3 regions of the Spirillospora sp. NPDC049024 genome follow, and region 1 is predicted to be linked to each of the others. Evidence: riboswitches for the same ligand, from Rfam matches in the RefSeq annotation. Region 1 holds a riboswitch; each other region holds the start of a gene.

Region 1 (10,152 bases):
GCGCGCGGCGGGGAGATCGGAGCCGGCGAGCAGGTCGGCGGCCCGTTCGGCTCTGATCCGGGCCAGGTGGTTCAGCGGGGAGACCCCCACGTGCCGGACGAACAGCCGCCCCAGGTAGTCGGGATCGAGGCTGACGGCGCGCGCGAGGCCGTCCAGCCGCCAGGCTTCGGCCGGCGCCGCCTCCATCCGGGCGATGGAGGCGGCGACCGCCGGGTGCGGGGCGGGACCGGCGGCCTCCGGGACGCTCGCGTCGGCCAGGATGCCGAGCACGGTGACGAGCCTGCCCAGCGCGCGGCCCGCGTGCGGTCGCGCGCTGGACAGGTCCGCTTCGAGCCGCCGGATCTGGTCGATGGCCTCGTCGGCGGCGTCCGGCCCGAGGACGGTGACCGCCACGCCCCTGGAGCCCGGGGCGACGGGCTCGGTCCAGAGCAGGCGCCGCAGGGCCGGGACCTGGTAGAGACCTCCTAGTTCGGAACGCAGCGCCTGCGCCGACAGGCAGCAGTTGGCGACGACGAGGTCCGCGCAGTCCACGAAACCGTGCCACGCGCCCGGCCGGAGCACGACGGCCTGGCCATGCCGCAGCCGGTGCTCGCCTCGGGCGGTCACGTGCGTCCCCCGGCCGGGCCCGATGACGGCGATCTCGATGAAGTCGTGCGCGTGCGCCTCGACCTTCGAGGAGAGCCGGTGCAGGCCTCCCCAGATCGGCCCGTCCGCGAACAGCCCCTGCTCGTGCAGCACTGTCGCCATGTCGGAATCCTACGAGTACCGGACGGGATCGGCCTAGCCGCGGTCACGCGCCGTTGGAAGGCTGGCGGCATGAGCAGAAAGTCAGACATCGGTCCGGACGGACGCCTGCCCGCCGACCTCGTGAGCAGCTACCGAGAGCACGGTTTCGTACGAGTCCGCGGGGTGCTCGGGCCGGAGCAGGTCGAGCGTTTCAGAGCGGCCGCGGAGGCGTACCTCGACGCCCATCGCGGGGACAGCCTGGAGAAGGGCGGCACCTTCAGCCAGCTGGTGAACGTGTGGCAGCCCGACGAGACCCTGCGGGACCTCACGTTCGACCGGCGGCTCGGCCGGATCGCCGAGCAGCTGGCCGGATTCCCGCTGCGGCTGTGGCACGACCAGATGCTGGTGAAGGAACCGCACAGCAACACCGCCACCGAGTTCCACCAGGACCGCCCGTACTGGCCGCACGCCGGTGACCGGCTCCCGCTCTCGGCGTGGATCGCGCTGGTCGACGTCCCGCCCGAACGGGGATGCATGACGTTCCTGCCCGGCACGCAGGACCGCAGCGGCCTGCGCGCACAGGACCTCCATGACGCGGACGACCTGTTCGCGGCGGATCCCGAACTGCGGTGGATCCCGCGCGTGACCGTCCCGCTCCGAGCGGGGGACTGCACCTTCCACAGCGGCTACACCGGCCATATGGCCCTGCCGAACTCCACCGATCTGGCCAGGCTCGCGCACGTCGTCATCTACATGGACGCGGACACCGTCTTCAGCGGCGACCCGCACCCCGTGACCGACTCCCTGGGCCTCGTCAAGGGAGCGCGGCTGGACGGCGAAGCCTTCCCCCGCCCGTGGGCGTGACCCGCAACCGGCGCGGGGCGGATGTCCGGCAGAATGTGGGCGGGACGGAGGTGACCCGATGTCCGCACTTGGAGGATCGCTCGAACGCTCCATCATGGACGTGCTCTGGGCCGCGCCCGGTCCGCTGCGCGTCCGCGAGCTGCTGGCCGAGCTGAACCGGAACACGGAGAGGACGCTGGCCTACAACACCGTGCAGACCGTGGCGGAGCGCCTGGCGCAGAAGGGGCTCCTGCGGCGCACCCAGGACGGGACGGCCTTCCGCTACAGCCCGACGCGGGCGCGGGAGGAGTACGCGGTCGAGCTGATGATGGACGCGCTGAGCGAGTCCGCGGACCACGGCGCCATCCTGGCGCGGTTCGCCGAGAGCGTCCCGCCGGAGGACGCGCGGCACCTTCTGGACGCGCTGCGGCGGCGGACCGCCGGCGAAGACGCGTGATCCCGTGACCTACGTGGTGGCCGGCCTGGTCGTTTCGGTGGTCCTGCTGGGATGCGCGGCAGGGCCCGCGCTGGACCTCCTCAGGCGCTCGGCCGTCGGCCCGGGGACGGCCGTCGCCTGCTGGACGGCGGCCCTCGCCGGGACGTCCATCGCCGCCGCCGGCGCCGCCGCGGCGGCGCTGCTCGCGCCGCCCGGGCCGGGCCACGGATTCCTGTCCTGGCTGCGCGACTGCCTGCCCCACCACGGCCGCCTCGCCACCGCCGCCGCTGCCGCCGCGAGCGCCGTCCTCGCCGCGGCCTGCGGCGCCGTGCTCGCCCGCGGCCTGCCGAGGCTCGGCCGGGCCGTGCGGCGCCGCCGGCGGCACCGGGAGATGCTGCGGCTGGTCGCCCGCGAGGACGGCCGCCACCCGGACGTCCTCGTCCTCGACCACCCCGTGCCCGCGGCGTACTCGCTGCCGTCCCGGCACCGCGCGATCGTGGTCAGCACCGGGGCCCTGGAGGCGCTCGGCGCCGAGGAGCTCGACGCCGTCCTGGCGCACGAGCGGGCGCACCTGCGCCAGCGGCACCACGTGCTGCTGCTGGCGCTCGACCTGCTCCACGCGATGCTGCCGTGGCTGCCGACCGTCCGGCGCGCGAAGGCGCGGCTGCCGCTGCTGCTGGAGATGGCCGCGGACGACGCCGCGGTCCGCGCTCACGGCAGGACGGCGCTGGTGGCCGCGCTGTGCCGGCTCTCGGCGGGGCCCGCCGTCGCGGGAGCGCTCGGGGCGGCGGGTGCGCCGGCCGCCGGTGCGCTGCTGGAGCGGGTGCTGCGGCTGGAGGGCGGCGCTCCGGAGAGGCCGCGCCGCGCCGCCCGCCTCGCGGCGGCCCTGTTCGTGGTGGCGGCGGTCGCCGTGCCGCTCCTGGCCGGGGCCGTGGCGGTGGCCGAGCTGGCGCGGACGTGCTGAGGCGGCTCGGAGGTCTGGCGAAATGCGGGATGATGTGGCGAATCGCCCCATGATCTCCTACGCTCCGTAGGAGGTCGCGGTCCGACGTCCCCGCCGGGGACGGCCGGCGACCACGCCGAATCCCGCGGACGGCTCCGTCCCGGGAACCGGGGACCCGATCTCCAGGGGTGAATCCGTCCAGCGGGACGGTAGGGCGACTCCGGCCCGAACCCGGCAGCTGACCCGGTAGGCGGTACAGGAGAGGACGCCGCATGCAGCCACGCGCTGCCAGCACCCGAAGGACGGCCCGGCGACGGGCCGTCACCGGCACGGCATGGACGACCGCCATCGTGCTGTCCACCGGGCTTTTCACGCCTGCGCCCGTCCACGCCGAGCCCAAGCCGACGCGCAAGCAGCTGACCGCCCAGCAGGAGAAGCTCGCCGACGAGGCCGAGAAGCTCAGCGAGCAGTACAACGGCCTGCGCGAACGGCTCAAGCAGGCCGAGCACGCGGCGAAGACCGCCAGGGCCGGCGCGCTGCGCCGGCAGAAGGCCCTGGACGAGGCCCGCGAGCGCATGGCGAAGATCGCCGCCGACAGCTACAAGAACGGCCCGGTGGACCCGGCCATCGCCTTCGCCTCGTCCTCCGACCCGCAGGCCGTCCTGGACCAGTCGGCGACCCTCAACTACTTCGCCAAGCAGAACGACGTCCGCATCACGCAGATGCTCCAGGTGATGCAGGGCGCGGACCGCTCCCGCAAGGCCGCCGAGCAGCGCGCCGCCCAGGTGCGCGCGCTCACCGGCGAGGCGAAGAAGAAGCGCCGCGAACTGCAGATCAAGCTCAAGAAGGTCGAGAAGCAGCTCGGCACCTACAACACCGCGGGCTCACGGCCCGGCTCCATCCCCAACGTCGGCTCCGGCGGAGCGTCGGCGAAGGCGATGACGGCCGTCCGGGCCGCCCTGAGCCAGCTCGGCGTGCCCTACTCCTGGGGCGGCGGCAACGCTTCTGGCCCGTCCTACGGCACCGCGCAGGGCGCCAACATCAAGGGCTTCGACTGCTCCGGGCTGACCCTGTACGCCTACGCGCAGGTCGGCATCACCCTGGGCCACTACACCGGCAGCCAGTACAACGCCGGAACCCACGTGAGCATGAGCCAGCTCAAGCCCGGCGACCTGGTGTTCTTCCACAGCGACCTGCACCACATGGGCATGTACATCGGCAACGGCAACATGGTCCACGCGCCGCAGACCGGCGACGTCGTCAAGATCGCCCCGATCGCCGGCCGCCCCTTCGCCGGCGGGGTCCGCGTCGCCTGACGCAGGGCGCGGCCTTGCGCGCCGCGCCGTCCCGGGCCTCCTACACTGCCGCGACGTGCTCGTCGAGGTACCAGCCGTAGGGGCCCGGGGCCGTACTGGCCGCAGCGCGGGGAGCGTAGTGCCGGGAGTAGAGCGCCGCGACGAGTTCGCCGCGGCTGCGCACGCCGGTCTTGCCGAACACCGCCTTGAGGTGGTCCTGCACCGTGAACGGTGAGATCCCCAGGGCGGCGGCCATCTGCCTGGTGCTCCGCCCCTGGGCGGCGAGCCCGGTGATCTGCCGTTCCCGGGGCGTCAGCCCGTAGGCGCCCGCGATCACCTCGCTGAGCACCGCGGGCCTGGCACCCTCGATGATGACCGCCACGCGGTCCGCGGCGCCCTCCCCGCCGGACGCCGGGGAACCGTGCAGCACCACCCAGCGCCCGTCCCTGGCCGGCAGGGCCGCCCTGGCCAGCCCGTCACCGGAGGAGGCGGCCGCCGCGACGGCGCGCAGCGCGCTCGGCAGGCGCCCCCGGTCGTCGACGGCCTCCAGCCAGGCCCGCGCGTCCGCGCTGCTGACCTCGACCTCGCCCGCCGCGGTCACCAGCAGCATGCCGGGCGGATGGTCGAGGCCGTCCGGGGCGGCGAGCGCGGCGCGCAGCAGCGTGAGCCGGAACAGGTCGGCGATCGGCGTGGAGACCGCCGCCAGCAGCGTCAGCTCGTCGTCGGTGAACGGCGTCGCGGGCGCTCGCCGGTACAGGGTGAGCGAGCCCCAGCAGCCCTCCCGCGAGCGCAGGACCACCCGCGCCTCGTCGACGACGTCCAGCCCGCGCAGCAGGAGCCGGTAGCGCCGGGCGCGGGACAGGTCCCCGCCGGTGGCGCGGTGCAGGCTCGCGACGGGCGAGGCGGCCGCCGCGAGCTCGGCGTAGCCGTTGGGGTCGCCGCCCTCGAACTCCAGGCCGAACAGGACCCGCTCCCGCTCGGCCGACCCCTGCGGGTCGAGCCCGCTCACGAAGCAGCTCGTCCACAGCAGCGTCGCCGGGTCGACCGTGGAGACGGCCGCGATGTCGTACCCGACCGCGCGGCGCAGCAGGCGGTCGACCTCGGCGCGCACCCGGGTCAGATCGTCACCGCGCGCGGCCAGCCGGTGGATCCGGTCCAGGAGTTCCATGCCTCAAGCATCGCGGCCGAAGGCCCGGGTCGCCACCCCCAGATTCCAGGGATACGCAGGTCAACGCTCTCCGCCCTACGTTCGAGACGCCCGCCGAGCCTGATTCCGGCCCGGTGCGCGACAGGACACGAGAGGAAGGACCACCATGGACGACGAGCGTCCCGAGGGCCGCGACGACCTGTTCACCCACATCCACAAGGCGCTGCGCAACGGGCTGTTCGCGGTCACCGTCCAGGCCGGCGCCACCGACTGGGCCGACGCCGCCGAGGTCGCCGCGCTGGGGGAGCGGTGGCGGCGGCTGCTGGCGCTGCTGCGCAGCCACACCGAGCACGAGGACCAGCACATCCTGCGGCTGCTGGACCCGCACGAGCCCGGTTCCGCCGAGCCGACCGAGGAGCAGCACCGGGACCTCGACGACCTGCTCGACGACCTCGCCGGGCGGTTCGAGGCCGTGCTGGCGGCCCCGGGGGCGGCCGCCGGCCTGGACCTCTACCGGGACCTGGCCCGCTTCACCGCCGCCTACCTCCCGCACCTGCACGAGGAGGAGACGCTGATCATGCTGCGGATCTGGGCGCACTGCGACGACGCCGAGATCGGCGCCGCCCGCGCCGCGTTCATGGCCGCCACCCCGCCGGAGATCACCGCCACCACCCTCGAACTGCTGCTGCCGGCGCTGGACCGCCCCACCCGGGAAGGTTTGGTCGCCGGGATGGCCCGGACGGCCCCGCCCCCGGTCCTGGCGGGCGTGCTGGCCATCGCCGACCGCGTGCTGCCCGCCCAGGCCGCGGCCTCCCTGCGCCACGCCGCCACCACGGCCACCATGGCCGGCTGACCAGCCGGCCGGCAGCGGCCGCACCCGTCGGAACCCCGGCCTTGCGGGGGCAGAGCCGGGTCCGAAGGGAATGAGGCCGCCCGGGGGTCTCGGGCGGGCGGGCCCGTCCCGGCGTCCGGCAGGAGCCGGAAGCCGTCGTGTTCCAGCAGGTTGCAGGAGCACGCGGCCTCCGGCTCCGGGACCGCTCCCGAGCAGCCGGAGACGGCCGGATCAGGGGAGGACGCGGGCGACGAGGTCGGCGACGGCGCCCTCGGCGCAGGGGGCGACGACCACGTCGGCGGCGGCGCGGACCGACTCGGCCCCGTCGCCGACGGCGGCGCCGAGGCCGGCGGCCTGGATCATGTCCAGGTCGTTCGGGTTGTCGCCGATCGCCGCGATGTCGCTCAGGGCCACGCCCTGGGACGCGGCCAGCTCGCGCAGCGCCGCGCCCTTGGTCGCGCCCGTGGGCAGCACCTCCAGGTAGGTGCTCTCCGACCTGACGAGGGTGACGCCGGACACGGCCGCCGACACCGTCTCCTCGGCCGGGTCCATCAACTCGGGGCGGTCGCAGATGAGCATGACCTTGACGATGTCGTCGAACGGCAGGTCGCCCCACGAGCCGATCCGGGCGAGCTCGATCCCGTCGCGGCGGGCGTACTCCAGCAGCGCCGGCGAGGAGCCCGTGGTGTGTGCGCGGCCCCTGCTGAAGGCGACCGGCCACACTCCGGCGGGCAGTTCGGCGAACAGCATCGTGAGCTTCGCCCAGGCGGCCACGCCGAGGCAGCGCCGGTGCAGGACGGCGCCGGTGGCGAGGTCGACCACGCGCGCCCCGTTGTAGAGGATCGCCGGGGTCGTCAGGCCGAGCGTCCGGTAGTACGGCAGCGCGGCCTCCTCGCTGCGCCCGGTGGCGATGACGACGGTGCCGCCGGCGGCGATGAAGCGGCGCAGCGCGGCCAGGCTCGGCTCGACGATCTTCAGATCGCGTCCGACGAGGGTGCCGTCCAGGTCCGTGACGATCCAGTCGACGGTCCGCACCTCGGTGGCGCTCATGCCGGCTCACCCAGCCCGGCGATCTCGGCGATGACGGAGCCGGCCAGGTCGAAGCCGCCGACGCAGGCCAGGTAGCCGGGCGCCTCCCAGTCGCGGCCCCCGGTCTCCCCGTTCAGCGGCAGGTACGTGCCGCCGGCCTGCCTGACCAGCAGCACGGCCGCCGCGACGTCCCACGCGTTGACCGACGTGCCGTAGGCCACGTCCGCCCATCCGGCGGCGACGTGGGCGAGGGTGAGGGCGGCGCTGCCCGGGCGGCGGACGGTGGCGAACGCGTCCACCATCCGGCCGAAGCGGCGCAGCGACTCCTCGCCGCGGCGGTGCATCTCCCGCGCGTTGGGATAGCCGGTGACGAGCACCGCGGTCTTGTCGCGGGCCGCGCCGCGGCTGCGGATCGGCTCGCCGTTGCAGGTGGCGCCGTCGAGCGAGGCGGTGAACATGTCCTCGCGGACCGGGTCGTACACCACGCCCGCCACCAGCTCGTCGCCGACGGCGGCGCCGATGGACACGCAGAAGAACGGCAGGCCGACGGCGAAGTTGGCCGTCCCGTCGATCGGGTCGACGAACCAGCGCAGGTCGCCGTCCCCGCCGCCCACGCCGCCCTCCTCGCCGACGACCGCGCTGCCGGGGGCGTGCTCGGCCAGCACCTTCCGGATCGTCTCCTCCGCCGCCCGGTCGTGCTCGGTGACCGGGTCGTGGAAGTCGCGCTTCAGATCGACCTCGGGGCGCGAGCGGAACGCCGTCCGCAGGCGGTCCCCGGTGGCGCGAGCGGCGAGTTCGGCGATCCCGGCGAGCTCCCGCGAGGCGGGGACATCGGCGCTCATCCTTCTCCTTCGATCGTGGCCTTGAGCAGGTCGAGCAGTCCGTGCCCGTCGTCGACGACGGCGTCGGGGCGGCATCGGACCTCGTACGGGACGTCGTGGGTGCCCTTGGCGACCATCAGCACGTTCCCGCCGACGCCGGCGCGGTGCCCGCACAGGACGTCCCGGTCGAAGTTGTCGCCGACGTACCACGCGTCCGAGGGCTCGACGCCGAGGGCGCGGGTCGCGATCCAGATCATCTCCGGGTTGGGTTTGCGGACCCCGGCCTCGTCGCTGTAGACCTCCAGGGCCAGCTTGGCCGCCAGCCCCGTCGATGCCGTGTAGTCCCGGTGCACGGCGCCGGACAGCGCGTTGCTGACGACGGCGCAGGGGATGCCGAACCCGGCGGCGGCGTCGAGCAGTTCGGGGATGCCGGGACGGGTGCGGCGGTCCTGCCGCAGTTCCCCCATCCGCTTGCACAGCGGGGCGGCGTGCGCGACGACGAGCTGCCGCGCGGGCACGGGCCAGTCGGCCGCGACGAAGTCGCCCCAGAAGCGGGCGTGCGTCATCTCCGCCGGCGCGAACGGGCGGGACATAGCGTCCTTCCAGCACTTGTCCGCGGCCGCGCCCGCCCTGATGTCGGTCTCGATCGCGGCGGCGTCCAGGTCGCGGCATCCGGCGCCGAGGAGGGCCGCGTGCACCTCCTTGGCCAGGGCCGCCTGCCATCCGTCCCGCTTGGAGGTCTCGACCAGCACGCCGCCGAAGTCCAGCAGCAGCGCCCGCGGCCGGCGCAGGGGCGCGGTCACGAGGCGGCCTTCTGGACGGGGGCGACGGCGTCGTCCCAGGCGCCGATCCGGGAACCGTCTCCGGCGAACACGTGGAGCCGCTCGGGGCGCGTCCAGCAGTGGAGCCGGTCGCCCGGCGCTGCCTCGGGGTCCTCATGGGTGACGGCGAACAGGTCGGTGTCCATGACGCGCAGCTGCACGGTCCAGCTCGACCCGGTCGGCAGGACGGTCTCGACGACGGCCTCGTCCGCCCAGGCCGCGCCGGGCACCTCCTCCCGCGACCGCGCCAGCCTCAGCGCCTCGGGCCGGACGCCCGCGCACGCGGCCCCGCTCAGGGCGGCGCGCTTCTCCACGTAGCGCAGCAGCGACCCGGCGAGCCCGTCGGGCTCCGCGTCGAGAGGCACGATGTTCATCGGCGGGCTGCCCACGAACTCGGCGACGAACCGGTTGGCCGGCCGCTCGTACATCTCCATCGGCGGCGCCACCTGCTGCAGCTCTCCCTCCGACATGACCGCGATGTGCGTGGCCATCGTCATGGCCTCCATCTGGTCGTGGGTGACGAACACGACCGTCGCGCCCGTCTCCTCGTGGATGCGCTTCAGCTCCGTCCGCATCTCCAGCCGCAGCCGCGCGTCGAGGTTGGACAGCGGCTCGTCCAGGAGCAGGACGTCGGGGTCGACGGCGAGCATCCGCGCCAGCGCGACGCGCTGCTGCTGGCCGCCCGACAGCTGGGACGGGTACCGGTCCATGCAGTCGGCCACGCGCACCTTCTCCAGGGCCTCCTTCGCGCGGGCCTTGCGGCGCTCCGCCGGCACCTTGCGCATCCGGAGCCCGAACTCGGTGTTGCCGCGGACGGTGAGGTGCGGCCAGAGCGCGTAGTTCTGGAACACGAGGCCCATGTCCCGCTTCTCCGGGGGGACGTAGACGCCGCGCTCGACCGAGTCCAGGACCCGGTCGCCCACGCTGATCTCGCCGCGGGTCGGCTGCTCCAGCCCGGCGATCATGCGCAGGGTGGTGGTCTTGCCGCAGCCGGACGGCCCGAGCAGGCAGGTGAAGGACCCGTCCGGGATGACGAGGTCGAGGTCGCGCACCGCGGCGCGGCCGCCGCCGACGTAGTTCTTGACCACTCCGCTGAGGGTGATGGCCGGCATGGTCAACCTCCGATGCCCGAGGCCAGGCTGCTCTTGGTGAGCCGCTGGGCCAGGTAGGTCATGGTGAACGAGAGCAGGGCGATGACGAGCACGACGCCGTTGGCGAGCTGGGTGTAGCCGTAGTCGACGAGCCCGATGGACAGGGTG
Region 2 (10,152 bases), on a different contig from region 1:
GCCGAATGGGGGTGGAGTTTCCACCCGCGCGCCCTGTGTACCTCACGGCGGACTCGGCGAACCGCGCGGACGCTACGCCACAAGCGAACGGCTCACCGGGAGAACGGCCGCCCTGCCGACGGAGCGCCCCGCTAACGGCGAACGGCCCGCCCCGCGAACGGTGACGGGCCGCCGGTGGTCCGGGCGGATCAGTTGGCCGCCTCGTACTGCTCGATCACGTGCGCCGGGATGCGGCCGCGCTCATTGACCTTGATGCCGTTGTTCTTGGCCCAGGCGCGGATCTCGGCACTGCGTTCGCGGCTGGAAGCGCCGCGCTGCCGGCGGCGGCGGTTGACCGTGCCCGCCTTACGGGACTTCTCGACGAACGGCTGCAGCGATTCCCGCAGCTTCGTCGCGTTGGCGCCACTGAGGTCGATCTCGTAGGAGGCGCCGTCGATCGAGAACGCTACGGTCTCGTCCGCCTCGCCACCGTCGAGGTCGTCGACGAGAAGCACCTGAACCTTCTGTGCCATGGGGACAGACCTTTCGGCTTGAGCAAACTCTAATCGAGTGCCAAAGATATACCTAGAACTTCGCAGATGACAATTCCGGCGTCCACCATGAACCGGCAGTCGAGGGAAACCGCCTTCCGCCCGTGACCGGCTGTAATCGGCCTCGTCGTTTCGGGTGCGCACAGACCTCGGATGACGCCCGGACCCGGCCCGGGCGCCATGAATTCCCCAACCCGCGGCGACGCGCCCGGGTTTTCAACCGTGACCGGCGTCACTGCGTACCGCGCTGACCTGCGCAGGGGTGCGCGCATTGGGCCGGGTTTGCGGACGGCGCCGCCCCGGCCGCGATTAACCTCCCGTATCGGGCACTAACCGCCTGCCCGCGCGGTAATGCGCAGGTGACCGCAGTGCCTGATCAACCCCCGGTACCGGTGGACGTGGACGAATAACGCCCGAGGGCCCGGCCCCGAAATCTGTTGCCGCGGCAGGACGGGCGCGGTCCTCGCCCTGCTCGCGCCGCGGAAGCGGGGTGCCGACCGGTGCCGCGAAATCAGGAGATCGGGACACAATCCCACCGTCTGCCCCAGTTCTTCAACCCGGCCCCGGAGACCGGCGGAGCCACGCCTCAGGCCCGGCTTCCACCGCGCGGGGCATGCCGTGCGAAAGGTCCGTTCCAAGGGCGAGGGCATGCCATCCGGAGTAAGTCCAGGCCCGCTATCAAGCGGTCGCGTTCTGGCCACGGCAACGGCATCGGAGGGAACTCTCAAAGCGGAGGCGACGTCCGGGACGCGACACATCCCGCCGGTTTCAAGACCGCAACCGGAAGGAACGGGCATATGCCGCCCGCCCCTGGGGCGCCGGAAACAGCGAGCATCTCGGCCAAAGCATGTATGGCGCATGCGAGCGGAGTCGCGTGCGCGCCGGCGCGCGCACGCGACTCCGTGGTATCGGACGGGCGGTATTGGAACCCCGCGAGCGCCTCCCGGCACCCGGGAGATGCCCTCAGAAGGCCGAGGATTCAGGCCGGGGGCGCTTTACCACGAGCGTCCCGGCGACCCTGTCGTGAACGGCCTGGCGGCTCGTGCCCTCGAACACGGCCCCCGCGTTCACGATCCAGAAGATGCTCGCGAGCAGACCGAGAACGGGAATCGGGCGCAGTCCGATCGGCACCGAATAGACGGCGGCGCGCAGAACGCAGCGCAGAACGTCCGGACGCGCGTGTGCACCGGAGGACTCGGCCTCCCCCGGAGACGCGCTCTCCTCGGGCTCGGGGGCCGTCACGGGCACGAATCCGGGCACGGAAACGGGTATGGCCGAGGCGCCCCCGGGACCGGCGGCGCCGGCGGCCTCCCCGGCCCCCTGTGCCGCCGCTCCAGAGGCCTCCTGAGCGGTCGCCGCGACCACCTCGATGCCCGCGACGCGCTTGCCGAGCGTCCGGCCCCAGAGGGCGAGCTGGACCGCCTCGTAGAGCAGCATGCATCCGGCCACGGCTGTCGGAGCCACGACGTCCGCCGTGTGCCCGGACACGAGCTCGCGGACGACGAGAACGACGGGGATGCCGACGACGAGCGTGTCGACGACGCGCGCGAGGAGCCTCTGTCCGGGCTCGGCGAGCGGTGCCGCCATCGTGGCCTTAGCCCGCGTACTCGGAGTACTCGGAATCGTCATATCCGACCCGCTCGTCGATGACGAGCGTGCCGGCGAAGCGGTCATGCAGTGACTGGTGCAGGGGCTGGTCCCAGATCGCCCAGAGGTAGGCCATGAGCGCGCCCGCCCAGACCAGCACCATCCCGTACGCGGCGTAGTCCCACACCATCACCGCCAAGACGAGGAAGAAGAAAACGCCGAGCTGGTAACCGACGTGGGTGATCCCCGCCCGCCAGACCGCCTGCGTCGTGGTGATCGGGCTGCCCGCAGGACGCGCCTGGACGACGCCAAGGCCGAGGACGCGCTTCCCAAGCGTGCGCCCCCACATGGACAACTGGACGGCCTCGTAGATGAACGGCAGCACGGACAGCACGCAGAAGAGGGTGAAGATGATGGGCCAGTTCCACACACCCCCCTCGTCCTCGGTCTTGCTGCCGGGCTTGCCCAGACCGAAGGCACCGATCGTCACCGGAAGGACGAGGGCGAATCCGAAGACCGCGACGAGCGCGTTGTCGATGATCCGGGCGCCCGCCCGGCGGTGGATCGGCGCCAGCGCCAGATCGCCGCCGTCGTCGTAGGAGCCGTGGTGGTCGTAGGAGCCGTGGTCGTCATAGGCGGGCTGCTGGTTCCACTGCTGCTGCGACTGCCACTGCTGCTGAGGCTGCTGGGGCTGCTGCCACTGCTGCTGGGACGACGGCTGCTGCTGCGGCTGCTGCCACTGAGGACCTTGGTACTGGGGCGGCGGGCCGTACGAACCCTGCCCCTGCTGGGGCCGATAAGGCCGCCCGCTGTGGGGGGAATCGCTCATTTGAGTCAGTCCTCCAGGCGAAGCAACATCCGGGTGTTGCCCAACGTATTCGGCTTGACCCGGTCGAGGTCCAAGAACTCTGCCACGCCTTCGTCGTAGGAGCGGAGAAGTTCCTCGTACACCTCAGGCGCCACCGGAGTCCCCAGGATCTGCTGGAAGCCGTGGCGGGCGAAGAACTCCACCTCGAAGGTAAGGCAGAACACCCTCCGCACGCCGAGTTCCCGTGCGGTCTCCAGGAGGCGGGTCACGATCCGGTGCCCGATTCCCCGTCCCCCGCACTCCTTCTCAACGGCGACCGAGCGGACCTCCGCGAGGTCCTCCCACATGACGTGGAGGGCGCCGCACCCGACGACGCGCCCAGGCGTCCCGTGCTGGATGTCCTCGGCGACCCAGAACTCCTGGACGTCCTCGTACAGCTTGACCGTCGTCTTCTTCAGCAGGCGCCGCCCCGACCCGGCGTACAGATCGACGAGCCTGCGTATCTCCTGGACGTCGGCGGTGCGGGCACGCCGGATCACGACTTCCACAAACAGGCGAGATTATCGAACGCCGCCGCTCGCCAGGGGCACCCCTCCGCGCAGGCGGCCGAACGCGCCGCCACCGCGCCGCGCCACCTGCGAATTCGCATGTTCTGGTTGGCATCCCATGCGGGTTCCGTTAGTGTCCATCGCTGACGTCGGCCGACCGCAGGACGGAGGCCGAACCGCCGAGTCCCAAGGCCGCAACCAGCGTCCTGGGAGCCGGGGACCCACTTTCGGAGCGTTTCGGGGGATCGCCCTGACGACCAACCGTGAGGGGTGAATCCGCAGCCGCGAGCGATCGGTCGCGCGCGGCCGCGGACGGGCTGCTCCGGCCCCAACCCGTCAGCTAACCCGGTAGGCGGCTGAGGAGAGGAGTATTCGTGAAGCGATCGCGGCATGCTTCCCTTTCACGCTTCTACGGGCGCGCGGCCACGGCGGTCGGCGCGCTCATCGTCGTTTCGGCCGCTCCGTACGCGCTCGTCCCGCACACGCTCGCCGTCGCGCACGCCGACCCCGACCCCTCGGCCAAGGAGCTGAGGACGAAGGCCCTCAAGCTCGCCGACCAGCTGGAGCAGCTCACCGAGCAGTACAACGGGCTGAAGGTCAGGCTCGCGCAGTCGCAGCGCGCCGCCAAGGTGGCCACGGAGAACGCCAAGCGGCAGGAGAAGACGCTAGAGACGCTCCGCCAGAAGGTCGGATCCCTCGCGGCGACGAGCTACATGCAGGGCGGCTCCGACCCCACGGTCTCCTTCGTCGCCTCCCAGGACCCGCAGTCCATCCTCGACCAGGCCGCGACCCTGCACTACTTCGCCAAGCAGGACAGCACCCAGGTGCTCGGGCTCATGCAGGCCATGCAGTCCGCGCAGCGGGCCCGCAAGTCCGCCGAGTCCCGCGCCAAGCAGGTGAAGGATCTGAAGTCGCAGCTCGAGTCGCAGCGCACGAAGGTCACCGACGCCTACGAGAAGATCCGCGGCAAGCTCGTCGACAAGGACCCCACCCAGCTCGCCAAGCTCCCGGTCGTCGGCACCGGCAAGGCCGCGCAGGCGCTCCGGTACGCGATGAGCAAGATCGGCCGCCCGTACGTGTGGGGCGCCGCCGGGCCGAGCACCTTCGACTGCTCCGGCCTCACGATGTGGGCCTACAAGCAGGTCGGCATCAACCTGCCGCACTACACCGGCAGCCAGTGGAACGCGGGAACGCACGTGTCGCGCAGCGAGCTGCAGCCCGGCGACCTCGTGTTCTTCTACTCCGACCTGCACCACATGGGCATCTACGTCGGCGGCGGCAAGATGCTGCACGCCCCGCAGACCGGAGACGTCGTGAAGATCGCCTCCATGGACGGACGCCCCTTCGCCGGCGGAGTGCGGGTCGCCTGACCGGGGCCCGGCAGGCAACGCGTACGACGATCGATACCGCCGTGGCTGCGGACTTCGCCGCGCCGACCGTGCCAGTGAGGGCGGACGTGTCGGGCAGGGCACACGTGGTGGTCCTGCCGGCTTTCGGGCCGGCTCAGGGGGCGTGCCCGGTTCGAACGCCGTCCGCGGCGGCGCCTTCTGCAGGGACCTACCTGCCAGGGCGCCGGCGCCGCCGCTGCGGGGTCGGACGGAATTCGAACGAGCCGCCAATTCTCCGGATGACGCCCGCCGTCCCCTGGCGAGCGTCGGGGGTGCAGGCTAGATGAGCTGCCTCCGGGCCGCCCACACCACGGCCTCGATAGGGGTGTTGACCTCCAGCCGGTCGCAGATCGTCCGCAGCCGGCGCCGCAAGGTCCGAGCGCTCAGTTCCAGCTTGCGTGCCGCCACATCGGCGGTGACACCGCTGGCGATCTGGGCGAGCAGTCGGATCTCCTCTTCGCTCAGCCCGAAATCGTCGGTGCCACGACGTGCGAGTGTGGCTGCTGTTTCCACTCCGTCCTCCCTCGTCCGTGGTGATGACCGCGGGGATGCAGCCGTCCGCTGCACAGGCACGGGTTGGCCTCGATCTGTACGCGCGTTGGGTTGCCGGGTCCGGACCCTTCCGGACTTAGATCATCGGGTTCCTTTGCTGTCTCACGCGCTTGGCCGGAGGTGGCCGCATGGCCGATTGCGGGGGTGTACGGGGGAACTCCGGGTGACGATTCACTCGTTGCCCCGCCGAGGGAGACGGGATGAGATCGCCAGCCATCCGCACCCGCCCCTCTCGCCGAACTCACCGGTCCTCGCAAGTGAACGAAGATCGTGAATCGTTTCAAGCTACGCTTCGGCTCGGAACGCTAGGCGGCCGGATCCGGCCCGTCAAGCGCCGGTCAAGAGCGCTACGCGCCCGTACGTTCACCATGTGTGACCGTGCATTCGGTGCCACGCCATGCAAAACTCCACTACCTGGGAAAACGCCCATGGAGCGGGACGAGGAGCGAGTTGCCACAGACCAGCATCCGTGAGGTCGCGAGGCGCGCGGGCGTCTCAGTTGGGACCGTTTCGAATGTCCTAAACCGGCCAGATCTCGTGGCCGAAGCTACCCGTGACCGTGTCCGCGCGGCGATCGAGGAGCTCGGGTTCGTCCGCAACGAGTCCGCGCGCCGGCTCCGCACGGGCCCCGAACGGACCGCGGGCGAGTTCGGCGACCAGCCGCGCCGGGCGTTCGGCGTGGTAGTGGAGGACCTCACCAACCCGTACGCGACCGACGTCGCGCGGGGCGCCGAGGCCGCGCTCAACGCGGCCGGACACGACGCGCTGTGGCTGTCCAGCGACCACTCCGCCGCCAAGGAGCGCCGCTCGCTGGAACTGCTCACCGAGCAGCAGGCCGCCGGGGTCCTGGTCATCCCGGTCAAGCTCGGCCCCCGCGACATCTCCCGGCTGCGCGCCGCGGGGATGAGCGTGGTGGTGATCGACCGGGACGCCGTCGACGTGTGCTCCGCCCGGGTCGACCACGTGGCGGGCGGCGAGACCGCCGCAGCCCATCTGCTCGGCATCGGACGCCGGCGCATCGCGTTCGTCACCGGCGTCCCAGAGCCGCAGCCCTGCGTGGAACGCCGCGCCGGAGCCGCCCGCACGATCGTCGAGGCGGGTCTCGGCACGCCGACCGTCCTGGTCAAGCACGCTCTGAGCCCGACCGAGGGGCAGGCCGCCGCACACGAGATCATGGCCATGTCGCCGGTGCCCGACGGCGTGTTCTGCGCCAACGACCTGCTGGCGATCGGCCTGATCAACGAGCTGACCCGGCTCGGCGTCCGCGTCCCCGACGACATCGCCGTGGTCGGCTACGACGACATCGAGCTCGCGGCGAGCGCCGCCGTGCCGCTCACCACCATCCGCCAGCCGCGCCGCGAGCTCGGCTGGGAGGCCGCCGAACTCGCCATGGCCGAGATCGGCGAGGGCAAGTCGCACCAGCACCGGCAGGTCGTCCAGCGGCCCGAGCTGGTGATCAGAGAAAGCGCTTAGCGGCCCCGTCCGGCCGCTATTGACATCTCGTCTCAGATTCGGGTCGGCTGGGGGCATGGAAGACAGGACGGGCCAGACCGTGGAGGCCGGGGCGACCGCGGTCCTGGGCTTCGATCCGGGCGATCCGGCTTTCCGGGCCGACCCGTACGCCCATTACCGGACGCTCGGGGCCGACGGCCGCAGCCTGCACCGGACGGACGTCGGGTTGCGCGTCACCTCGTCCTACGAGCTGTGCGAGCGCGTCCTGCGCGACCCGCGGTTCGGGCACCGCCCCACGGGCGGCGGCGTGTGGCGCGAGGCGCAGGGGCGGCACCGGTCGTTCCTGACCATGGACCCGCCCGACCACACGCGGCTGCGCCGGCTCGTCAGCAAGGCGTTCACTCCCCGCCTCGTGGAGCGGCTGCGGCCCCGGATCGATGAACTGGTCGACGCGCTGCTGGCGCCCGTCTCCGGCGAGACCGACCTGATCGCGACGCTGGCCTACCCGCTGCCCGTCATCGTGATCAGCGAGATGCTCGGCGTCCCCGCCGAGGACCGCGACCTCTTCAAGGGGTGGTCCGACAGCCTCGCGCGCGGGCTGGACCCCGACTTCCTGCTCCCGGAGGCCGAGATCGCCCAGCGGGACGCGGCGCGCGAGGAGTTCGCCGAGTACTTCCGGGAACTGGCCGCCGAACGCCGGGCCGAGCCGCGCGACGACCTCCTGAGCGCCCTTGTGAGCGTCTCTGACGGCGGAGACGTCCTTTCGGAACAGGAATTGCTGGCGACGTGCATCCTGCTGCTCGTGGCGGGCCATGAGACGACCGTGAACCTCATCGGGAACGGCGCGCTGGCCCTGCTCCGCGACCCCGCGCAGTTGCGGCTGTTCCGGGAGCGGCCCGAGAACGTCCAAGCGGCCGTGGAGGAACTGCTGCGCTTCGACCCGCCGGTGCAGCTGACCCTACGGTCGGCCCTGGAGGACGTCGACCTGAACGGAACGCTCGTCGAGCGCGGGAAGCTCGTCCTCCTGCTGACGGGCGCCGCCAACCGCGACCCGGCGGTCTTCGACGAGCCCGACCGGCTGGACCTGCTCCGCTACGCCGAGGGACGCGACACGCCGAAGCACCTGTCGTTCGGGCACGGCGTCCACTTCTGCCTCGGCGCCCCGCTGGCCCGGCTGGAGGGCCGCATCGCGCTCGGCAAGCTGTTCGAACGCGATGTGGCCCTCGCCGCCGACGACCTCGTCTACCGCGACAACCTCGTGCTGCGCGGGCTGCGCGAGCTTCCGGTCGTCATTCGGGCTTGACCAGCGGGAACAGGATCGTCTCGCGGATCCCCTTGCCGGTGAACGCCATGATCATGCGGTCGATGCCGGCGCCCATGCCGCCCGTCGGGGGCATCGCGTACTCGAGGGCGCGCAGGAAGTCCTCGTCCAGCTGCATGGCCTCGGGGTCGCCGCCCGCGGCGAGCAGCGACTGCTCGGTGAGGCGGCGGCGCTGCTCGACGGGGTCGACCAGCTCGGAGTAGGCGGTGCCGAGCTCCGTGCCGAACCCGATGAGGTCCCACTTCTCGGTGAGCAGCGGCTCCTCGCGGTGCTGGCGGGTCAGCGGGGACGTCTCGACCGGGTAGTCCATGACGAACGTGGGCTGGACGAGGGTGTGCTCGACCAGCTCCTCGAAGATCTCCTGGACGAGCTTGCCCTGGCCCCACTTGGGGTCCCAGGAGATGTCGCGGGCGTCCGCGAGCTTGCGCACGGACTCGATCGGCGTGTGCGGCGTGATCTCCTCGCCGAGCGCCTCGGACACCGCGCCGTACAGGGTGATCCGCGGCCACTCCGCGAGGCCGAGGTCGTACTCGGCGCCGTCATGGACGACCACGGTGGTGTCGAGGGCGGCGACGACCGCCTTCTGGTACATCCGCTGGGTCAGGTCGGCCATGTCGTTGTAGTCGAGGTACGTGCCGTAGGCCTCGACCATCGTGAACTCGGGGTTGTGCGTGGAGTCCGCGCCCTCGTTGCGGAAGTTGCGGTTGATCTCGAAGACCTTCTCGATGCCGCCGACGACGAGCCGCTTCAGGTACAGCTCGATCGCGATGCGGAGGTAGAGGTCCATGTCGTAGGCGTTGATGTGCGTCCTGAAGGGGCGCGCCGCGGCCCCGCCGTGGATCGGCTGGAGCATGGGCGTCTCGACCTCGAGATAGCCCTCCTCGTGCCAGAAGTCGCGGACCGCGCGGACGGTGGCGCTGCGCACTCGCGCCATCCGCCGGGCCTCGTCGTTGACGATCAGGTCGACGTAGCGCTGCCGGACCCGCGCCTCCGGGTCGGTCAGGCCGGCGTGCTTCTCCGGCAGCGGCCGCAGGCACTTGGAGGTGATCGCGAACCGGTCGGCCATGACCGACAGCTCGCCGCGGCGGGAGGTGATGATCTCGCCCTCGACGCCGACGTGGTCGCCGAGGTCGACCTCGCGCTTCCAGAAGTCGAGCTGCTCCTGCCCGACCTTGGCCAGCGACAGCATGACCTGGATGTCGCCGCCGGCGTCCCGGATGGTGGCGAAGCAGAGCTTTCCGGTGTTGCGGATCAGCATCACGCGACCGGTGACGCCGGCCTTCTCGCCCGTCTCGGTGCCCGGCTCCAGGCCGGTGTGTTTCGCGCGGATCTCGGCGATCGTCGCCGTCCGCGGGAAGGTCACCGGGTAGGGGTCGATCCCGCTCTCGCGGAGCCGGTCGAGCTTCTCCCGGCGCACGCGCATCTGCTCCGGGAGCTCGTCGAAGGTCTCGTCACTCACATCGCAAGGCTATCCAGCCCGTCCGGTGCGGGCGAACGACTTCGGCGCGATCACCGCGCCGAACGCGCCCCGGACGGGTCAGGGCGTGTTGCGCTCGTAGATGAGCCGGAGGCCGATGAGGGTGAGCCACGGCTCGAACTCGTCGATGCTGCGGGACTCCTCCAGGACGAGCGGGGCGAGGCCGCCCGTGGCGATGACCGTGACCTCGTCCGGGTCGTCGGCGAGCTCCTCCGACATGCGCTCGACGATGCCGTCCACCTGCCCGGCGAAGCCGAAGATGATCCCGGACTGGAGCGCCTCGACGGTGTTCTTGGCGATCACGTTGCGCGGCCGGACCAGCTCGATCTTGTGGAGCTGCGCGCCGCGCGACGACAGCGCGTCGATCGAGATCTCGATGCCGGGGGCGATCGCGCCGCCCACGTACTCGCCCTTGGCGGAGACCGCGTCGAACGTGGTGGCGGTGCCGAAGTCGACCACGATCGCGGGTCCGCCGTGGGTGTGGACGGC
Region 3 (10,152 bases), on a different contig from region 1:
CCGGTCGTCAAACGGGGGCTGGACGGGCTCGAACGGTTCATCATCCGCGACGACAAGGGGCGCCGCCTGGAGGCGTGCCAGTCGCCCGTCTGGGACACGGTGCTCGCCATGAACGCGCTCGCCGACGCGGGCGTGGCCGCCGACCACCCCGCCCTGGTGAAGGCCGCCGGATGGGTCGTCGGCGAGGAGGTCCGCGGGCCGGGGGACTGGGCGGTGAAGCGGCCGGACGTCCCGCCGGGCGGGTGGGCGTTCGAGTTCGACAACGACGTCTACCCCGACACCGACGACACCGCCGAGGCGATCCTGGCGCTGCGCAAGGTGTCCTTCCCGGAGGCGGAGGAGCCGGTCAGGCGGGCCGTCCGCTGGCTGGACGGGATGGCGTCGCGGGACGGCGGCTTCGCCGCGTTCGACGCCGACAACACCCGCGAGCTGTGCACCAAGCTGCCCTTCTGCGACTTCGGCGCCGTCATCGACCCGCCGTCCGCCGACGTCACCGCCCACGTCGTCGAGGCGCTGGCCGGGGAGGGCCTCGCGGAGTCGCCCGTGGTCAGGCGCGCCGTCGTGTGGCTGCTCAGGGCGCAGGAGGAGGACGGGTCGTGGTTCGGGCGCTGGGGGGCGAACCACGTCTACGGGACGGGCAGCGTGGTGCCCGCGCTCATCGCGGCGGGGGTCCGTCCCGGCAAGCCCGCGATCCGGCGCGCCGTCGCCTGGCTGGAGGACCACCAGAACGCCGACGGCGGCTGGGGCGAGGACCTGCGCTCCTACGACGACCCGGCGTGGATCGGGCGGGGCGAGTCCACTCCGTCCCAGACGGCCTGGGCGCTGCTGGCGCTGCTCGCCGCGGGCGAGCGCTCCCCGGCCGTGGAGGCGGGCGTCCAGTGGCTCGTCGACCACCAGCGCCCGGACGGGAACTGGGACGAGGACCTGTTCACCGGCACAGGCTTCCCCGGCGACTTCTACATCAACTACCACCTGTACCGGCTGGTGTTCCCCGTGAGCGCGCTCGGCCGCTACCTGCGGGCCGCGACATGACACGGCCCGCCCACGACCCGGTGGAGTCCACCGGGCCCGCACCGCCCAAGGAGGTCCGGACACCATGAGCATGCCGCTCCGCCAGAGCCTTCGCATCGGGGGCTACATCCTCCGCAACAAGCTGCGCGGGCGGGAGAAGTTCCCGCTCATCGTCGAGCTGGAACCCCTGTTCGCCTGCAACCTCGCCTGCGCCGGCTGCGGGAAGATCCAGCACCCGCACGACGTGCTGAAGAAACGCATGCCGGTCGAGCAGGCCCTCGCCGCCATCGAGGAGTGCGGCGCGCCGATGGTCTCCATCGCGGGCGGCGAGCCGCTCATGCACCCGCAGATCGACGAGCTGGTGAACGAGCTCGTCCGGCGCAAGAAGTTCGTGTTCCTGTGCACGAACGCGCTGCTCATCCCGCGGAAGATCGACAAGTTCACGCCGTCGCCCTACTTCGCGTGGGCGGTGCACATCGACGGGCTGCGCGAGCGGCACGACGAGTCCGTCTGCAAGGAGGGCGTCTTCGACGACGCGGTGGCGGCCATCAGGGAGTGCAAGCGGCGCGGGTTCCGCGTCACCACGAACACGACGATCTTCAACACGGACACGCCGCAGACCGTCATCGACGTCCTCGACTACCTCAACGACGACCTCGAGGTCGACGAGATGATGATCTCGCCCGGCTACGCCTACGACAAGGCTCCCGACCAGGACCACTTCCTCGGCGTCCAGGAGACGCGGGAGCTGTTCCGCAAGGCGTTCGCGGACGGCAACCGCAAGCGGTGGCGCTTCAACCACTCGCCCCTGTTCCTGGACTTCCTGGAGGGCAAGGCCGACTTCCCCTGCACGGCCTGGGCGATCCCGTCCTACTCGCTCTTCGGCTGGCAGCGGCCCTGCTACCTGATGTCGGACGGCTACGCCCAGACCTACCAGGAACTCTTGGACGAGACCGACTGGGACTCCTACGGGCGGGGCCGCGACTCCCGCTGCGCCAACTGCATGGCCCACTGCGGTTACGAGCCCACGGCCGTCTTCGCGACCCTCGGCTCCCTGAAGGAGTCCATGCGCGCCGTCCGCTCGGTCTGACCAGTCACCGGCCGGTTCCGCCCGGCACCGGCGATCCGCCGATGCCGGGCGCTTCTCTTGAGCCGCCGCCTACTTGAGGGACGTCGGCCGGTACGCCTTGTACTCGTCGCCGGAGGACAGCCCGTAGGTGAGCGTCCGGTGGTCGGTGCCGTACCGCCCGCGCTGCTCGTACGCCCAGTACGAGGTGTGCTGCTTGTTCGCCCACTTCTCGAAGATGACGACGTGCCGGGTGGTGTTGCTGCCGAGGGCGTCCATGACGAGGTCGCCCTTCTTCAGCTGGGACATCTTGATGCGCTCGGTGTACCGCGACGAGGTCAGGCCGACGGTGTTGGGCCCGGGCTTGGGCAGCCCCAGCGCCATGGAGACGTAACCCGAGCAGTCGGTGCGGTAGCCGTTGTGCGACCCGGTCTGGCTGTAGGGGACCCGCTGGGCGGTGTGCGGGTGCCAGCTCTTGGCCCGCTTGATGACCAGGGCCCGCTTGGCCGCCTTGGGATCGGCCGCCTGCTGCTGGGGAACGGCCTGCTTCTTCGCGGAGACCGGCTTCGCCTCGACCTTCGCCGAGGACCGGGTCTTCGCCGCCTCGGCCTTCGCCGGCGCCTTGAACTCCTTCTGGAACTGGGCCGCGGCCCGGGCCTGCCTCCGCTCTCCGACCTGCGTCCGCCGCTCGGCCATCAGCTGCGCGGTCTGCTGCTGGGGGACGGTCTGGGCGGCGGCGGCCGTCTCGATGGTCGCGTGCTGCAAGGTCGTCGGCAGGGCCGCCGTCACGCCGAAGGTGGCGAGACCCGTCATCGTGCCGATGGCCCAGGGGGCGAGCCTCAGACGGCGCGACTGCTTGCTGTGCTTGCCTTTCAAGGGGGGCTCCTTGCTTCCAAGTGCCGCCTACCGGGTTAGCTGACGGGTTCGGGCGTGGAAGTCGCCCTACGGCCTGGGCAGGCCGATTCACCCCGGTGCGAGGTGGGTCCCCGGCTCCGCGCGACGGCGGACTCGGCGGGTGCCGCTGAGGGAGAAGCGGCGCTGACGATGTGAGGCCCGATCGATGGACCGTCTCGGGGCCTTGTTCCGCGGGGAGGGCACCCCGCCCACGTAAGTGGGACAAAACGCCTGGATGGCGTCTTGGAGCGGCAAACCTACAGAAATCACCAAGGGATGGCAAGCTTCCCTCGATCAAACTCGCAGCTCAGCGCCCCGGTGGGCGATCCCGACGCGCTCTGAGCCCCTCCCCTTCCGGGTCCTACGCGATCCCGCTCCACCTCTAGACGGAGGAGAAACCTCCAGTTAATATCTGGAGGAGAACCCTTCACTTAATGGGAGGTGGGTTCCATGACCGCCATCACGTCGCGCACCGCGTCCGGCCCGTCCGCGGGCGTCCCGAACCGCCGCTGGGCCGCGCTGGTCGTCATCGCCGTCGCGCAGCTGATGATCGCGCTCGACGCCACGATCGTGAACATCGCGCTGCCCACGGCCCAGCACGCGCTCGGCTTCGGCGACACCGACCGGCAGTGGGTGATCACCGCCTACACCCTGTCCTTCGCCGGGCTGCTCCTGCTCGGCGGACGGATCGCCGACCTGGTCGGGCGGCGCCGCAGCTTCCTGGCCGGGCTGGCCGGGTTCGCGGTCGCCTCGATGATCGCCGGCGCCGCGCCCGGCTTCGGCGTCCTCGTGGTCGGGCGCGCCCTGCAGGGGGCGTTCGCCGCGCTGCTCGCGCCCACCGCCCTTTCCCTGCTGGCGGTGACGTTCACCGAACCGAAGGAGCGCGCGAAGGCGTTCGGCGTGTACGGCGCCGTGGCGAGCAGCGGCGCGGCCGTCGGGCTGCTGCTCGGCGGCGCGCTGACCCAGTACGCCGACTGGCGCTGGTGCCTCTACGTCAACGTGGCGATCGCCGTCGCCGCGTCCGTGGCGGGACGCATCGTCCTTCCGGCCCCGCCGAGCTTCCCCGGGGCGCGCGTCGACTGGATCTCCGCCGTCCTCGTCACCGGCGGCCTGGCGGCCGTCGTGTACGGCGCCGGGCAGGCCGCCCCGCACGGCTGGGACGCGTGGCAGACCACCGCGCCGCTCGCGACCGGCGCCCTGGCGCTCGCCCTGTTCGTCGCGCGCCAGGCCAGGCACGACGCGCCGCTGCTGCCGCTGCGCATCCTCGCCGACCGCGGCCGGGCCGGCGCCTACCTCGCCGTGGCCACCGCGGTCGTCGGCGCCTTCGGGATCTTCCTGACGCTCACCTACTACCTGCAGGTGGTCGCGCACTTCTCCCCGATGCGGACCGGCCTGGCGTTCCTGCCGCTCGCCTTCGCCAACTCGGTCAGCGGGTACCTGGTCGGCGCCCTGCTCACCCGGCGCGTGCCCGCCCGCCTGCTGATCGGCGGCGGCCTGCTCATCGCCGCGGCCGGCCTGGCCGTCCTGACCCGGCTCGACCCGGGCAGCGGCTACGCCGCCTCGGTCGTCCCCGTCGAGATCCTGCTCGGGATCGGCATGGGCGCCGTGTTCCCGCCGGCCTTCTCGCTGGCGACCGCCGGCGTCTCCCCGCGCGAGGCCGGGGTCGCCGCCGCCGTCGTCAACGCCGCGTCCCAGATGGGCGGGTCGATCGGAACCGCCGTCGTCAACACCGTCGCGATCGGCGCGACGGCGGGCTACCTGCGCGAGCACGGCCCGGCCGCCTCCCGGGTGAGCGCCCTCGTCCACGGCTACACCACCGCGGCGACCGTCTCGGCCCTCGCCCTGGCCACCGTGGCCGTCCTGGTGACCCTTCTGATCCGCACCCCGCCCCAGCAGGACACCCCCGCCCACTAGCGCCCGGCCACCCTGAGCGCCCCCGTCGAAAGGGGCGCTCAAGGCGTGCGGGCCGACGTGTCAGGCGACCCAGGAGGGGACGATCTGGGCCAGTCGCTTCGGGTCGGAGAGCGTCCGGATCTTGGTGATTCGGCCGTCCTCGACGGTGAAGGCCATCAGGAGGAACGGGCGGCCACCCATGGTGATGAGTACGCCTGGGACGCCGTCGACCAGTGCCGGGTGGCCCGTCGCGTCCTGGCGGGCCCCGACGGTGGCCTGGGCGGCGACCTCGTCCGCACCCCGGACGAGCCGCGCGGCGCGGGGACCGCCCGGCGACCGGGCGGTCCCCGGTAGCATTCGCGGGTGGTTGATGGCGAAACGCCGGCCGGGCCACCGGTCGCGGCGGACATGGACCCCCGGCGGATCCACACCGCGCTGAGCCTGCTGGCGGACCGGCGGTGGTGGACGCTCGGCGAGCTGGTCCGGGAGACGGGCGCGCCGCGGCGTTCGGTGGAGTCGTTGCTGGCCGGGCTGTCGCTGGAGCATTCCGGCGGCGACCGGTTCCGCCTCACCCCCGAGCAGCGCGACGAGATCGCCGAGCGGCTGCGCACCGGGCACCGTCCGTTCGAGCCGGCCGACCCGGTGGGGCACCTGCTGCCCGAGCACGCCGCCGTGGTGGAGCGGATGGCCGGGCTGATCGAGCGGGCGCCGCGGGCACGGCACGTGCTCGACCACGTATCGGCGACGCCGGAGACGGTGGTGCGGCGGGCCCTGCTCCTGGGAGCCCGGTTCTGGCTGCCGGGAACGCGCCTGCTCTGCGTGGGAGACCACGATCTGACCTCGCTGGCCGTCGGGCTGGTCCACCCGGGCGTGCAGACCACCGTCGTGGACGTGGACGAGCGGATCCTCGCCTACATCGACGAGTGCGCCGCCGAACTGGGGGCGGACGTGCGCACCCGGTGGGCGGACCTGCGGTTGGGGCTGCCGGCGTCGGCCGTCGAGTACGCCGATCTGGCGGTGACCGACCCCCCGTACACGCCGGAGGGCGTCGGGCTGTTCGTGGCGCGGGCGGTGCAGGGGCTGCGGGACCAGGGGCAAGGCCGGGTGCTGCTCGCCTACGGGGCGAGCGACCGCACTCCGATGCTCGCGCTGAAGGTCCAGCAGGCGTTGCAGGACCTGAACCTCGTGAACGAGGCCGTCTACCCGGACTTCAACCGCTACTTCGGCGCGGAGGCGATCGGCTCGCGCGCCGACATGTACGTCCTGCGGCCGACTGGCAAGTCCCTGCCCGCCGCCGACGCCCGCGCCGACCGCTTCGCGACGGCCATCTACACCCGGGGCCCCCAGGCGGTCGAAGCCCGGACGGCGGTGGAGGTGCCGCCGGACGACCTCGCCGACCTGCGGCCGGACGTCCTGGTCGGGGACTGGCCCAAGCAGGTGCTCCCGCAGGTGCCGCGGGTCCGGTTGACGACCTGGCTGGCCAAACCGTACGCGGCGCGGGTGCGGCGGGCGGCCGTGGCGCTTCCCCCCGGGCTGGAGGCGGCACTGGTCCGGGTGCTGCTGGCCACGCGCGCCGAGAACGTGCGGGTGTTCCTGCCCGAGCCTCCCGGCGACCTGGCGGACGAGGCCGCGTCGCTGGCGGGCGTGTACGGGCTGACCCGGCGCGGTTCGTCCGTCGAAGCGGTGCGCACCTCGCCCGACGGAGCCGACCAGGTGGGGCGGGTCGTGCGCGCGATCACGGACCGGGCCCACGGGAAGGTCGCCAACGTCTGGCGAGACGCGCTCATCGACGCGCATGCCGGGCTGACCAAGCGGCAGGCCCGCGCCGTCGTGGCCGACGCCGCTCCCTGGGCGAGGGACGTCACCCTGCTGGAACTCCCGGTCCACCGGCTGCGGGCACTGCCCGCCGCCGTGCGCGCCTCCCTGGAACTCGTCGCCGCGACGTCGGCGTAGAGCCGCCCCGTCCCGAGGGCGCGTCCCGCTTCCATCGCCCCCGCCGCACGCTCGGAATTGTCACCCGTTGAAATGGGTCGCGCACGGTGCGTGGCGATTGGTTCTTCCGAGACCCGCCGAACTCCCTTGAAATCAAGATCCACTCGTCATTAGCATCGGCTCGTGATCAAGGTGCTCCCACCGTCCAAGTGACCTTTTCATGCGGTTCGATCGTGCCGTCCCGCGGCTGGACGGCATATCGCGCGACCGGTGACCGTACGCCGGCGATGTCCCTGAATTGAAGAATTCGACTTCGGCCGAAACGATCTGGGGAACGGGGGAAGAGACGGGTATGAGGGTTGTTTCGGACCACGGCAGGCGACTGTCGATGGATCGCCGGGCGATGACCAAGCGGACGAGCCTGCTGCTCCCGGAAGAACTGTCGATCGACTCCTGGGTGAGTATAGGGAAAGAGATATCCGTTATCGCGGACGCGTCCTCGTGGTGGCTGGGCGACTGGCTCGTCTACGGTCAGGAGGCATATCCCGGGCGCTATCGCCGCGCGATGAAGGGAACCGGGCTCTCGTACCAGACCCTGCGCAATTACGCGTGGATAGCCCGCCGTTTTCCGATGTCCCGTCGACGGGACGCGCTCAGCATGCAGCACCATGCCGAGGTGGTGGCGCTTCCCGACGATGAGCAGGACGAATGGCTCGGCCGGGCGGCGTGCGAGGGCTGGTCGGTCAGCGAGCTGCGCAGGCGGCTGCGGGCCGTCCGGCGGAACAGGACGGCGGACGCCGCGGACGATCCCACGTTCATTCCCCGCATGAATGTGGACGCCGAAAGGCAGCGGCGCTGGGCGGAGGCGGCCGAGCATACCGGCGCCGATATGACCCGCTGGGTCTGCGAGGCGCTCGACCGGGCCGCCGTGCTCGCACTGGAGCGTGACACCGAATGACGAACAACCGGGAATTCGCGGCGCCATCGGCCGGTGGCGCTCCCACGACGGGAGGCCGATTCTGTCTCGGGTACGACTGCTTCACAAAGAGGACATCGACAAGGTCCTGAACCTCTGGGGCCATCTCGGCGGTGAGGACATCGAACTGATCTCCTACGACCGCTGGGGACCGGGGGTGCCGGTTCCCGCAAGGCCGGAAGTGGAGGAGGTCGAGGCGCTCACCGCCGATCCGCACACCGGTGTGTCGGCGCTGCTGGAGGACATGCTGTCGCCCGCGTCGCCGCATTTCTGCTTTGTGGCCGAACAGGACGGCGGGCCGGTCGGCTTCGTGACCGGCGGGGTCGGGCCGATCGGGCTGTTCGAGAACCGCGCCGGGAGGATCGAGGACCTGTTCGTGCTGCCCGCCTACCGGCGGCGCGGTCTGGCCACCGAGCTGGTGGACGCGGCGGTGGCCGAGCTCGGTCGCCGCGGCGTGGTCGTCTACAACGTCGAGGTCCCGCATGACTGGCGCGCCGGCCTGGCGTTCTGGCGCGGCCGGCGGCACTGGAAGCAGGACGCCGTGGTGTTCTCCCGCTACGAGTGAGCGCGGGTCGCGGCCCCGGATCGACGAGCGCATGAGGAGCGCCATGGCAGAGGTCACGAGAACGACGGCGCCCGCGCGTGCGGCGGGCGCGATGATCCGGGAGCGGATCAGGAGGGACGGCTTCGTCGTCCTCAAAAGGCTGCTACCCGCCGAGGAGGTGTCCGGCCTGCGCGGGCTGGTCGCCGGAGTGCTGGCGGACCACGGCCACTTGAAGGACGGGACCAGACCGGACGACCTGGTCCCGGACGCCAACCGGCGGGACGGCAGCCCCGGCTGGTGGCACATGTACGAGGACCTGCAGCGGCTGGAGGCGATGCACCGGCTGGCGCACCACCCGGCGCTGACCAGGCCGGTGCGGGCGACGGTGGGCGGGCGCCTGCTGAACCATCCCCGCCGCTACCTCAGCCTGATCCCGCCGGGGTTCCGGATCCCGCCGCACCAGGAGTACCTGCAGATCCAGGGGACGGCGGACGTGCTCACCGCGTGGATCCCGCTGACCCGGTCCGGCCCGGACACCAGTGCGCTGCGCGTGCTGCGGGAGTCGGGGCCGCGGCGGGTCCGGCCGCTGACCTCCCTGCCCGCGCCCATCGGCGGCGCCGAGAGCGAGGCACCGCCCGCGGACGACCCGGCCTGGTGGGTGGGCGAGGACCTGGAGCCCGGCGACGTCGTGCTGCTGCACGGCCTCACCGTCTGGGGCTGCGACGAGAACCTGTCCTCCGGGCTGGCGGGCTCGCTGTGGGCCCGCTACCAGCCGGCCCGCCTACCGGTCTGCAAGGCGTCGCTGGAGCCGCACCACTACCCGCGGCTGCCGGGATGGGGGGCCCTCACGCGCGGCTGGTCGTCCAAGCGGTGGGTCAGGACCCCCTGGCCCCGCAGGGAGGCGCCGTTCGTGCTCGCCCAGACGCTTGAGGACTGGCATCGGGAGGTGCCGCCGCCCGCGGCGGACCTCGTCGATGTGATCGGCCCCTGACGGGTGCGCGCGCTCCGGCGGCGGCCCCCGCGTCCCGCGACATCGCCTTCCGGGGCGTGGGGTGTCGCCGTCGCGCGCCTTCGGGGATCCCGCGCCTCGGCCCGCCGCGCGGGCACGACGGTCACGGCGGTGCTGCGGCTGGCCTGGCGGGCGTCTCCCGGGCTGGTCGCCGTGGTCGTCGTGCTGGCGGTGGTGTCGGCGTCGGTGACGCCGGCGACGCTGGTCCTGGTTCGGCTGGTCGTCGACGCGTGGGTGGAGGGCGACGAGGCGGCGGCCGTGCCGCTGGTGACGGCGATCGCCGCGGTGAACGCGCTGCGCACGGTGGCGGAGGCGCTGCTGGCGATGAAGCAGGAGGAGCTGGCGGCCCGCATCGGGGTGGCGGCCGAGCAGCGGCTCCTGGGCGTCGCGTCCCGGGTGCCGCTGACCCGGTTCGACGAGTCGGAATGGTACGACGCGGTGGCCCGGGCCGAGGACGACATCGACTGGCGCCCGGAGCTCGCGATGGCGACGGCGCTGAGGTTCCTCGGCACCGTGACGACGATCGGCGGGCTGGCCGCCATCATCGGGACGCTCCAGACCGGGATGCTGGTGCTCGGCGTGCTGGCCGCGGTGCCGATGCTCGTGCACCGGCGCGTCAAGGCGCGCACGCTGTACCGCGTCCGGCGGGAGAACACCATGCGCGCCCGGCGGCGCGACTACCTCGTCGAGGTGCTGCTGCGGCCCGAGCTGGCCAAGGACGTGCGCGGGTACGGGCTCGGCCGCGCGTTCACCCGCGGGCACGCGGAGGTCGCGGAGGAGATGCTGCGCCGCGAGCTGGCGGTGCAGCGCCGCAACGTCGCCTGGTC

What was found. Region 1 has a riboswitch for cyclic di-AMP ahead of AB0C21_RS42840 (NlpC/P60 family protein). Riboswitches for the same ligand answer to the same signal wherever they lie in the genome.
Region 2: it holds a riboswitch for cyclic di-AMP, as region 1 does, so the genes downstream of both, AB0C21_RS05760 (C40 family peptidase) here and AB0C21_RS42840 (NlpC/P60 family protein) in region 1, are expected to answer to the same signal.
Region 3: it holds a riboswitch for cyclic di-AMP, as region 1 does, so the genes downstream of both, AB0C21_RS12445 (NlpC/P60 family protein) here and AB0C21_RS42840 (NlpC/P60 family protein) in region 1, are expected to answer to the same signal.

The regions. Positions count from the first base shown of each region.
Region 1 covers NZ_JBEZFD010000048.1:298-10,449, forward strand. Annotated here, with positions in the region: gene AB0C21_RS42820 (helix-turn-helix domain-containing protein) at 1-747, opposite strand, end outside; gene AB0C21_RS42825 (phytanoyl-CoA dioxygenase family protein) at 817-1,590, shown strand; gene AB0C21_RS42830 (BlaI/MecI/CopY family transcriptional regulator) at 1,649-2,026, shown strand; gene AB0C21_RS42835 (M56 family metallopeptidase) at 2,031-2,969, shown strand; cyclic di-AMP (ydaO/yuaA leader) riboswitch at 3,073-3,217, shown strand; gene AB0C21_RS42840 (NlpC/P60 family protein) at 3,221-4,264, shown strand; gene AB0C21_RS42845 (response regulator transcription factor) at 4,305-5,411, opposite strand; gene AB0C21_RS42850 (hemerythrin domain-containing protein) at 5,557-6,243, shown strand; gene AB0C21_RS42855 (Cof-type HAD-IIB family hydrolase) at 6,454-7,272, opposite strand; gene AB0C21_RS42860 (inositol monophosphatase family protein) at 7,269-8,093, opposite strand; gene AB0C21_RS42865 (HAD family hydrolase) at 8,090-8,875, opposite strand; gene AB0C21_RS42870 (ABC transporter ATP-binding protein) at 8,872-10,005, opposite strand; gene AB0C21_RS42875 (ABC transporter permease) at 10,008-10,152, opposite strand, start outside.
Region 2 covers NZ_JBEZFD010000003.1:34,801-44,952, forward strand. Annotated here, with positions in the region: gene AB0C21_RS05740 (histone-like nucleoid-structuring protein Lsr2) at 189-512, opposite strand; gene AB0C21_RS05745 (RDD family protein) at 1,494-2,117, opposite strand; gene AB0C21_RS05750 (RDD family protein) at 2,125-2,946, opposite strand; gene AB0C21_RS05755 (amino-acid N-acetyltransferase) at 2,952-3,473, opposite strand; cyclic di-AMP (ydaO/yuaA leader) riboswitch at 3,654-3,844, shown strand; gene AB0C21_RS05760 (C40 family peptidase) at 3,848-4,843, shown strand; gene AB0C21_RS05765 (transcriptional regulator) at 5,141-5,374, opposite strand; gene AB0C21_RS05770 (LacI family DNA-binding transcriptional regulator) at 5,864-6,886, shown strand; gene AB0C21_RS05775 (cytochrome P450) at 6,942-8,168, shown strand; gene lysX (bifunctional lysylphosphatidylglycerol synthetase/lysine--tRNA ligase LysX) at 8,155-9,609, opposite strand; gene AB0C21_RS05785 (type III pantothenate kinase) at 9,724-10,152, opposite strand, start outside.
Region 3 covers NZ_JBEZFD010000006.1:7,275-17,426, forward strand. Annotated here, with positions in the region: gene shc (squalene--hopene cyclase) at 1-1,032, shown strand, start outside; gene hpnH (adenosyl-hopene transferase HpnH) at 1,097-2,101, shown strand; gene AB0C21_RS12445 (NlpC/P60 family protein) at 2,171-2,953, opposite strand; cyclic di-AMP (ydaO/yuaA leader) riboswitch at 2,963-3,101, opposite strand; gene AB0C21_RS12450 (MFS transporter) at 3,422-4,885, shown strand; gene AB0C21_RS12455 (hypothetical protein) at 4,946-5,221, opposite strand; gene AB0C21_RS12460 (bis-aminopropyl spermidine synthase family protein) at 5,228-6,817, shown strand; gene AB0C21_RS12465 (LmbU family transcriptional regulator) at 7,200-7,754, shown strand; gene AB0C21_RS12470 (GNAT family N-acetyltransferase) at 7,930-8,337, shown strand; gene AB0C21_RS12475 (phytanoyl-CoA dioxygenase family protein) at 8,381-9,307, shown strand; gene AB0C21_RS12480 (ABC transporter ATP-binding protein) at 9,437-10,152, shown strand, end outside.